Regions from separate parts of the Lysinibacillus sp. LK3 genome, predicted to be linked through region 1. Evidence: riboswitches for the same ligand, from Rfam matches in the RefSeq annotation. Region 1 holds a riboswitch; each other region holds the start of a gene.
What was found. Region 1 has a riboswitch for cobalamin ahead of cobT (nicotinate-nucleotide--dimethylbenzimidazole phosphoribosyltransferase). Riboswitches for the same ligand answer to the same signal wherever they lie in the genome.
Positions count from the first base shown of each region.

Region 1 (3,284 bases):
TTTGATGTAAACGTCATTCTTTCTTCTCCATTTCACAATGTCTCGCATTTCAATCAGTAAGATTTATTGACTATCTAAATTGACTTCAATCACTCTAGAATTCCCTAACCAACTACTGGTATATAAACGCTTTTGACGAATGTTTTTCTTTATTTTAATCACATTTTATCAATTTGTATGTGCACCTGTAAAACTTGCCTATTGTTTCTAAGAGGATTTTACGCTAAGCTAATGTGCGGACTCATTTCAAGATGCGTATTTAATGACCGATTTTGGCTATTAAATTCATAGATTCTGTTACGTAAAAAGTCTTTTAACTTTTAATAAAGTTTATTTATTGATAGAAGGGGTGAAAGGGATGGCTTGGGAGGTTTTTAGTATTATAGGAACAATTGCCTTTGCTATTTCTGGGGCAATTATTGCCATGGAAGAAGAATACGATTTATTCGGTGTATATATACTTGGTATTGTGACTGCTTTTGGTGGAGGAGCTATCCGAAATTTACTCATTGGACTACCTGTCACAACACTTTGGGGACAGGATATGATGTTTCAAATAGCGCTTGCTGCGATTACGATATTCTTTATTTTTCCGCATCATCTGATTCAACATTGGCATCGTTGGGGTAACTTCACAGATGCGATTGGCTTATCAGCATTCGCTATTCAAGGCGCACTCTATGCTGTTAAGCTTGATATGCCAGTAAGCGCAGTCATTGTAGCTGCTGTTTTGACAGGTTCAGGTGGTGGTATTGTACGAGATTTATTAGCTAGAAGAAAACCATTAGTTCTCCGTGATGAAGTTTATGGTGTTTGGGCAGCTCTTGCAGGATTGCTAATCGGATTCGAGGTTTTTACAGGAGACATTTTCCTTTATATTTTATTCGCAGTGATTACAGCTTTACGTATTCTTTCCTATATGATGAAGTGGCGCTTGCCATTACGAAAGTTAAATCGTGCATAAACACCATTCAGCCAATGACCAAAAATTAAGTCATTGGCTGTTTTATTGTTTTTATCTTTTTAACAACTGCATTGATTCTTCTAAAGTCACCATGTTTTTCATCATCGAGCAAGCTGCATCTAAAATAGGAAAGGCTAAGGCTGCTCCAGAACCTTCGCCTAAACGCATATTCATGTGCAACATTGGTTCAATGCCTAGTAAGGCAGCGGCAATTTTTGTCCCTGGTTCCTCTGAAACATGGGAAGGAATGATATAATCGATTACTTTTGGTTCGAGCTTATAAGCAATGAGGGCTGCTATAGTTGAAATAAATCCATCAATGACAACGGGTTTACGATGGGCAGCAGCGCCAAGAATAATACCTGTCATCGCCCCTATCTCTAACCCTCCAACCTTAGCCAGAACATCAATAACATCATTTGGATTAGGCTGATTTAAGGTAATTGCTTTTTCAATAACTGCCGCTTTATAGGCAATGCCTCCTTGGCCTACTCCTGCACCAAACCCCGTTACTTCGATAGGGTTGCATCCCGTCAAAACAGCTAATATCGCAGCACTTGGTGTTGTATTGCCGATGCCCATTTCTCCAGTCCCAAGTACATCAGCACCTTTTATGATTTCCTCAGTGGCCACACGGATTCCTACTTCTATCGATTGAATGGCTTCTTGTTTGGCCATAGCTGGACCTTGTGCCATGTTATCTGTACCATATTTAATTTTATGAATAATGACACCTGCATCAAGTGGAATATCTTCTTTTACACCCACATCTACTGTGACCACCTTTGCATTGGTAATCCCCGCAATCGCACAAACGCCTGTACCCCCCTTAGGAAAATTTAATGTTTGAAAGACCGTAACATCTTGTGGATTCGTGGTTACACCTTCCTCGCAAACACCATGATCTGCAGCACAGACAATCATCACTTTTTTGTCGACCATCGGATATAATTGTCCTGTTATACCAGAGAGCTGTACGGCAAGTGATTCTAGTTTACCCAAGCTACCTGGGGGCTTACAAAGCGCATCAATCCGCTTTCTAGCTTGCTCCATACTTTTCATATCAGCCCCCTGAATGTTTTGAATCGTGTCTTGTAATAATTGCATGATTATTTCTCCTCTCGTTCTCATTAAGACAAAATAAAAAGTCTGTAGTTTATTGTCATGACAAATAAACTACAGACTTTTCCATCATCTATATCTTCTATAGCATGTAGGCAGGTCTCCTGGCTCAAGTTCAACATCTCATAGTACCTTCCCAGCAATTTGCTAGTGGCATACACTACGAAACTCCCTCATACAGTGGCGGGTCCGCTAAAGCTTTTCACTTTATTCCCTATTCTCCCTAGTGGGCACCTATTGCTTTATGTAATTATGTTAAATCTACTTTACAACTTTTTTAGTGTCAAGAGGAAAAAATTTTTTGAGTGTTAACTTAGTACATACTGCTATTCACAATAAAAGCTTATCAAGTGCTTGTCCCAATAAATGAATCCTTCACTTGATTCCTAGTCTTCCATAATTAGTGCTTTTTAGAATTCTCTATGTCTAACACTCGGCTTGTACAAAAATCCATTACTGAATCAATTGCCATAACAAGTAAACTCAGACTTTTCAATCATCTCTATCTTCAATAGCATATGTTCTGCCAATTCACTGAGTAATGTTGAACATAAAAGTTGAAACCTTAATAATCTGTTCAATGTAAACATAAATTATTTCTATGATTAAAATTAGGGTAAGTATCAATAGTAAAACGATGAAAAGTTAGGAGTAGATACGATGAATGCAAAACAATTAAGAAACGCTATTGCTGAAACCTGTGAAACGCACGATAGCCTCTATGCCAAACTCGTAAAACCGATCAATCAGTTGTTAATCAATATCGACGCTTCGATCAGTGAAGAGACAGCAAATAAAATACTAGAAAATTTAAAGTTATTTCATAGTGGTGATAAATACATTACGGAGTGTCATTTCGAGGAGAGTCAAAATTTCTTGAAAGATGGCATTGAGCTTCTCCAAAAAGGGGATTTGGCGAATGGAGCACTACAAATTTATGGAGCTGGTCTAAACTTTGCTAGTTATGCTTCAAAAGTGCAGGGACAAAAAAATGTTAATATCTACAAAAACTTTGAAGAGAATTTTAATTTTATCATGGATGCCTTGAAAAAATAATCATGAAAAAAGAAAGAGTGTATACTCTTTCTTTTTTCATGATTTATTTAAATTCTAATTCTCCATCATAAGCCAGCATGCCGCCTTCAAGGTTTGTTACATCAAATCCTTGTGCCTCTAAGTAAGCACACGCATTGGCAGA
Region 1 covers NZ_LDUJ01000007.1:159,566-162,849, forward strand. Annotated here, with positions in the region: gene VK91_RS05220 (methionine gamma-lyase family protein) at 1-17, opposite strand, end outside; gene VK91_RS05225 (trimeric intracellular cation channel family protein) at 359-964, shown strand; gene cobT (nicotinate-nucleotide--dimethylbenzimidazole phosphoribosyltransferase) at 1,016-2,071, opposite strand; cobalamin riboswitch at 2,163-2,339, opposite strand; gene VK91_RS05235 (hypothetical protein) at 2,747-3,142, shown strand; gene VK91_RS05240 (rhodanese-like domain-containing protein) at 3,186-3,284, opposite strand, start outside.

Region 2 (3,284 bases), on a different contig from region 1:
GCTCCAATAAAGACATCGAATTTACTTTTGCGGTAGACGATGCCAATATCATCAAATACAGCCCGATAACAGGCCATCCCACAGCCATTAAAGCCAATATTTAATGTCTTTGGTAAGGACATACCGCCTAGTTTTTCTTGTATTTCCTCTGCATATGGTATTGAATCAGCCTTTTCACCGTAGCAAAAATCACAAGCCTTCAGTGATAACACATCACCAATCGGAGCTAATAAAAACCCTACTTCCTGTAATTTCTCTGTGATCTGTTCAGGGGCAGTCGTTGGTATTTTCAAATGAATTTGATGATCTGGTGTGTATTCCATCGTCCCCTCATCCCCAACGACCTCCGCTAACGTCATCATTTGCTGGGGAGTAAAAAACTTATTGGCTACACCAGGACTTACTGCTAATTCAAAAATAGATTCTATTTTTTGCTGTACAAGCTTCGGTGTTACTTTGACTGCGCTTGTCCCTTTTACCATTGCAAGTGCCGCTGTAGCCATTTCAAGAGCTGTTTTTTTCGGCTTTGGCGTAGCGGCTATACTGGGTTTATTAAAGCGCCCTGCATTAGGGTCAGCCGTAAAGTCATTTCGCGCTGTTCCTGTCTCTTGGTTCATTGCCCAAGGTTCATTTTCTTCGCGTAAACGTTGATGTGGACGTAATGGCTGTTTCTCTTCACCCAGGGTATATTTACGTTGGTAACCGCGGGGCGTAATCATCTTATTGTCATAGAAAAATGTTGACGAATTCCCGATAATGACAGTTGTCAACATACCAATATCATGTTCTAGCATTTCTGCTAGTGTTGTCATGGTCACTTCTTGACGTTCTCGATAGGCACTTTTCACAAGCCCAACTGGTGTGTCTGGCGAACGATATTCTAAAAGTATTCGTTGAGCCTCGACAATTTGTCTTGTTCGACGTCCACTTTTAGGATTGTATAAAGCAATGACAAAGTCCGCCATCGCAGCTGCCTCGACACGCTTTGCAATTAAATTCCAAGGTGTTAGATGGTCACTCAAACTGATTGTACAAGCATCATGCATAATAGGTGCACCAAGTATGCTAGCGCATGAATTAATCGCAGAAATCCCAGGAACAATTTCAACTTCAATTCCTGTTGCTTCTGTCCAGCCTAGCTCAATTAACACCTCATAGACTAATCCTGCCATGCCATAGACGCCTGCATCACCACTCGAAATTACTGAGACGATGCTCCCTGCTTCAGCTTGACGAACGGCTTCCTGTGCACGCGACACTTCTTCTGTCATGCCTGTACTAACAATCGATTTTGCACTTACTAAATCTTGAATCAGCTCTACATAGGTTTTATAGCCTATAATCATATCACTTTGTTGTAAAGCCTCTACTGCACGTGTCGTAATATGCTTAAAATCTCCAGGTCCAAAGCCTACTACGAAAATTTTTCCTTTTTGCGCCATGTTGTTACCCCTCTTTCACCTTTTCGATCCCTTTAATGGCAGTTGTTTGAGCAGTACGCTGTAATGTACCTTCACGAAGTGTAAAGACATGTTCGTTGTATAAGGATTCATGATGTAAATCTTGTACTAGTGTTCTAGCATGCTCTGTTGATGGCACACGATACCAGTTTCCTTGAGGATAAGCGATTACCACACAAGCATCCTTGCAGCGTCCATTACAGCGCGTTCTTGTCGTATGTATTTCCTGATCGAGTGCTTGCCGCTGTATCTCATCTCGAATGGCTAAGGTAATTTCCTCCCCATCCTTTTTCATGCAGCTACTGCCATTGCAAATAAAGAGATGTGTTTTCATCCCCTCTAAATTCCAAGTTGTCATCTTCTGTCTCCCCTCATTTGCTTTTTGGAAAAAGAAAAACCTTTACTCTATAACGAAGAGTAAAGGTTTTGTAGAAGCCAAATAAAAACGAATAGAATGAAATACAGGTACCCGCTTTCGCTTCAACTTCTCCCTCCGAAAAGTTTGCATGCACAATCAAATAAGCAGGTTTCCTGACTTAAGCTTCATTTTACTGTCGCACCTTCCCAAGTTTGTACCAGTGGCTTTGCGATTTCATCAGCTATTACAGTAGCGGGGGCTGTATTGGATTTTCACCAATTTCCCTATTATCTCGAGCTATTCGAGCACTTATTGACGTTTTATATGAAATTTTTATTAGAATTTTAAATAGAAAACTGTCTTTATCATATCTTATTATTTTAAAATTTCAATATTTCTTTAAAAATTTATGACAAATTTATCAATTTTGAATGGAACTAGGTATGAAATTTATACAATCTATATAATTTGCGCACAAAATTTTATCAGAATATTCACTGTTGACCTTTAATTTAAAAAATTTCATAAAAGGTATAGCATATTTATGGAAATTCATGTTACACTTTGTCGTGAAATCTCACAATTTGAATGTTTTTCGGTGCAAAGTGCTTGTCATTTTGCTTAAAAGGGAAGCCGGTTTGAGCCCGGCGCGGTCCCGCCACTGTAATAGGGAGCTTTATAGAATATGTCACTGTCCAACGGATGGGAAGACCTATAAAGCATTGAACTAGAGCCAGGAGACCTGCCGAAAAATAAGTGATCGTTTCAACCTACGAGGATAGGTGTGCGGCTTAGCAGATGAGACTGTTATTTGCTTTTTTAGCTATGCACTTTTCCACCTAAGGAGAAGTGCTTTTTTTAATTACGCACGCAATATTCTAAAAATCTATTAATTAGTTAGGAGGAAAGCTTTTTGAAATTATCATGGTGGAAACTTAGTTATTTTTTACTGGCCTTTTTAATCGTGCCAAAACGTGCCTTTGCCATGCATATCATGGAAGGTTTTTTACCAATCGAATGGGCTATTTTTTGGTGGGTGATCTCTATCCCATTTATCATTCTAGGATTGCGTTCTATTCGAAAAACCATTGATGAAAATCCTGAAACAAAAATGCTTTTGGGGCTTTCAGGAGCCTTTGCCTTTGTGCTATCCGCCCTAAAAATCCCTTCAGTTACAGGTAGTTGCTCTCACCCAACTGGTGTAGGACTTGGGACAGTACTCTTTGGCCCTCTAGCAATGAGTGTAATTGGAACAATCGTTTTATTATTTCAATCTTTATTATTAGCTCATGGAGGAATTACAACTTTAGGGGCTAATGCCTTTTCTATGGCTATTGTTGGTCCTTTTATTGCTTACTTTGTCTTTAAAGGGGCTCAAAAAGTAGGGTTGTCATTTTCACTAGCCATATTCTTTGCAGCTATGCTTGGTGATTTAGGTACATACATTGTGACTTCTGTACAACTAG
Region 2 covers NZ_LDUJ01000014.1:351,954-355,237, reverse strand. Annotated here, with positions in the region: gene cobJ (precorrin-3B C(17)-methyltransferase) at 1-1,442, opposite strand, end outside; gene VK91_RS09675 (ferredoxin) at 1,447-1,818, opposite strand; cobalamin riboswitch at 1,964-2,146, opposite strand; cobalamin riboswitch at 2,398-2,583, shown strand; gene VK91_RS09670 (energy-coupling factor ABC transporter permease) at 2,732-3,284, shown strand, end outside.
Region 2: another riboswitch for cobalamin. It lies ahead of VK91_RS09675 (ferredoxin); the one in region 1 lies ahead of cobT (nicotinate-nucleotide--dimethylbenzimidazole phosphoribosyltransferase).

Region 3 (3,284 bases), on a different contig from region 1:
TGATAGAGCTGTTCGGTTATCGGAGCAGCCTCCATTTTTTCCCCATCACAAAAATCACAGGCCTTCATGGCTATGATTGAACCAGAGGGAGCAACATAAAGACCTGCTTCCTGTAAGGCTTGCACCGCTTCCGTGGCATCGCACGTTGGTATGGATACGAGTATACTATAGGAAGCAGAATATTTTATCGCCCCCTTTTCGCCAGCAATTTCGGCTATTTTTTGGAATTGTGCAGGAGTATAATGCTTATTAATAATGCCAGGGCTAACGGCTAGACGGGTAAACTCACCATGACGGTTCAGTGTTTCAAATGTTTGATCTGGTACATTTTTTTGAAATGCGTTCATTTTTATCGCTCCTTATAAAAAAGGAGCTAGCAAAACGCTAGCTCGAATGGATTAAAAGTTTTCAGGATAGAAGCCCTTTGCTAAAATTTCAATGGCCTCTGCCGCACGAACCCCTTCAGACGCTGCTGAAAGTGGCAGGATGACAAAGCGCTCATTTTTGACCGCTTCCATCTCCTTTAAGGCTGGATCATTTTTTAAGAATTGGATCTTTTGGTCTGCCGTTGTTTCACCGTAATCAATCACGACAACTACCTCTGGGTTGCGGTCTACTGCATCTTCCTTCGACACAGTTGTCCAGCCTGATTCCACATCACCAAAGATATTTTGTCCACCCGCGATTGTCACAAGCTCATTCATAAAGTTTTGACCAGCTGTAAATACATCCTTTTCACCGCTATCAAACACAAGAACACGTAATTTTTCGCTATCTTTTGGTAATTTAGCTTGTACTGCCTCTACATCTTTCGTCATTTGCTCAATTAAAGCTTCGCCACGATCCTCAATACGGAAAATCTTCGCGATATTGCGAATATCTGTGAAAATATCCTCTATTGTTGGCTTTGTCATGTTGGAAGCCGTATGTAAATACGTATGGATGCCTAATTCTTCAAGCTCTTCTGGTGTGCCTACACCCTTTTCGCCAAAGCCACTTTTCCAGCCAGCATATAGGAAATCTGCCTCGGCATCGATGACTTGCTCCTTCGTTGGGTATTGATCGGAAAGAACAGGGACCTTATCGTATGCCTCTTGCAGTGGTTCATAGATTTTATCATCTAAGTAAGCTGTCCCTACCATAGAATCCTCTAAACCAAGTGCTAACATAATTTCTGTCACATGTTGATTTAAGCTAATCGCTTTTGTTGGTGCTTCCGTATATGTTTGAGTTGTGTCATTATTTTTAATGGTTACTTCTGCTGCCGCCTCAGATGGCTCAACCTTTTCACCTTGTGCAGCTGATTCCGTTTTGTCCTTTGCGTCACAAGCCCCTAAAACAGCGACCAAGGCAATGATCATCATCAGCCATATACTTTTCCATTTCTTCATGTCCTTTTCTCCTTTGCTGTTAAAATATAGAAAGAAATCAGAGACTTCTTTACTACTAAGGTAGTTGGAAGGGCATAAAAAAACCCTCTTGTCGCCAAGAGAGTAGCATAGTGAAATAACGGTATCATTACCTTCATCACTATCCCCATCCTCGTGGTTCTTAGTCAAAAAATACATACTGGCAGGTATCCTGGCTTAGGTTCATCATCTATACGCCTTCCCATAGTTTCACTACAGTGGCATGCTGTATAGACTCCCCATTTACAGTTGCGGGACAGCATCGGAATTGCACCGATTTCCCTTTTAAGCAAATGACAAACGCCATTTGCACCAATACGTTCTATAATGGTCAATACTATTGATAGACTAGCAGAAGAAAATTTATCGCGCAATCAGTAGTATGACACTAAAAGTATAATCATCATTATATTAGCACTATTTTGACATAAAGACGAACTATTTTACAAGAAATATAGAAGCTAGTATTCTGTTACAATAAAAAGATAGCATTCTATAGAAACGAGGATTTCTTATGTACAAAACGATCGGTGTACTTGCGCACGTGGATGCAGGAAAAACGACCTTCTCTGAGCAAGTGCTTTTTCATACAAATAGTATTCAAGCACGGGGGCGAGTTGATCATCAGGATACCTTTCTAGATCATCATGAGCTAGAGCGCAGACGAGGCATTACGATATTTGCCGAGCAAGGGCGCATGAATATTGGCGATGATACATACACATTGATTGATACGCCAGGGCATGTCGATTTCTCCCCTGAGATGGAGCGTGCCATTCGTGTGATGGATTATGCCATTATTATCATTAGCGCTGTCGAAGGGATACAGGGCCATACAGAAACAGTGTGGCAACTTTTACGTCAATACCATGTCCCTACCTTCTTCTTTATCAACAAAATGGATCGTGAGGGTGCCAATATGGAGGCTGTCATCAGCCAGCTTCGCAAAGATTGCTCTCAGCATGTATTGTTCATCGATGAGCCACTGCGAGCAGACTATGTATCAAATAATATTATGGAATGGCTGGCGGAGCGCGACGAAAAATTGCTTGATGCCTTTCTAAATGAGTCATTGGAGCATGAACAGTGTCTTGCTCAATTAAAGGAAATGATTAAAAATGAAGGTGCCTTCCCTTGCTTTGCTGGCTCGGCCTTAAAGGATGAGGGCATTCAGGAATTTCTTGACCAGCTCCCGCTGTTAACGGCTTCCCATTTTGACAAGGATGCCCCGTTTGAGGGCGAGGTTTTTAAGATTCGTCATGATGGGCACCAGCGTTTAACCTTTATGAAGGCAACCAAAGGCTCGTTGCATGTACGAGATGAATTTTCATTTGACGAAGTAACAGAAAAAGTGACCGAAATTCGCCTTTATAACGGCAGTCGCTTTGAGACCGTTCAACAGGTAGAGGCAGGAGAAATTTTCGCTGTCAAAGGACTGAGCCAGGCAAACATTGGGGATCGAATCGGTACAACGATGCTATCACAGCCCTATGAGCTTGTCCCAACCTTACAGGCAAAGGTTCAATATGAGGGTGATCAGCATATCAAGGAAGTGCTACAGATTTTCCGGTTACTCGAAGCAGAAGAGCCGTCCTTGCGTGTGGTCTGGCAGGAAAAATTTCAGGAAATCCATGTGCATATTATGGGTGTCATTCAATTGGAGGTCCTAACTGAGGTATTAATAACACGTTTTTCATTAGCTGTCTCCTTTGGTGAGCCGCAAATTTTATACATGGAAACCATTGCGACGACCGTAACGGGCTATGGTCATTTCGAGCCCCTCAAGCATTATGCAGAAGTTCATTTATTAATGGAGCCAAATCCACGTGGAACAGGTAATACCTTCACCAATGCCTGTCATGCCGATCATTTATC
Region 3 covers NZ_LDUJ01000036.1:20,605-23,888, forward strand. Annotated here, with positions in the region: gene VK91_RS21365 (precorrin-3B methylase) at 1-347, opposite strand, end outside; gene VK91_RS21370 (ABC transporter substrate-binding protein) at 399-1,391, opposite strand; cobalamin riboswitch at 1,554-1,741, opposite strand; gene VK91_RS21375 (translation factor GTPase family protein) at 1,924-3,284, shown strand, end outside.
Region 3: another riboswitch for cobalamin. It lies ahead of VK91_RS21370 (ABC transporter substrate-binding protein); the one in region 1 lies ahead of cobT (nicotinate-nucleotide--dimethylbenzimidazole phosphoribosyltransferase).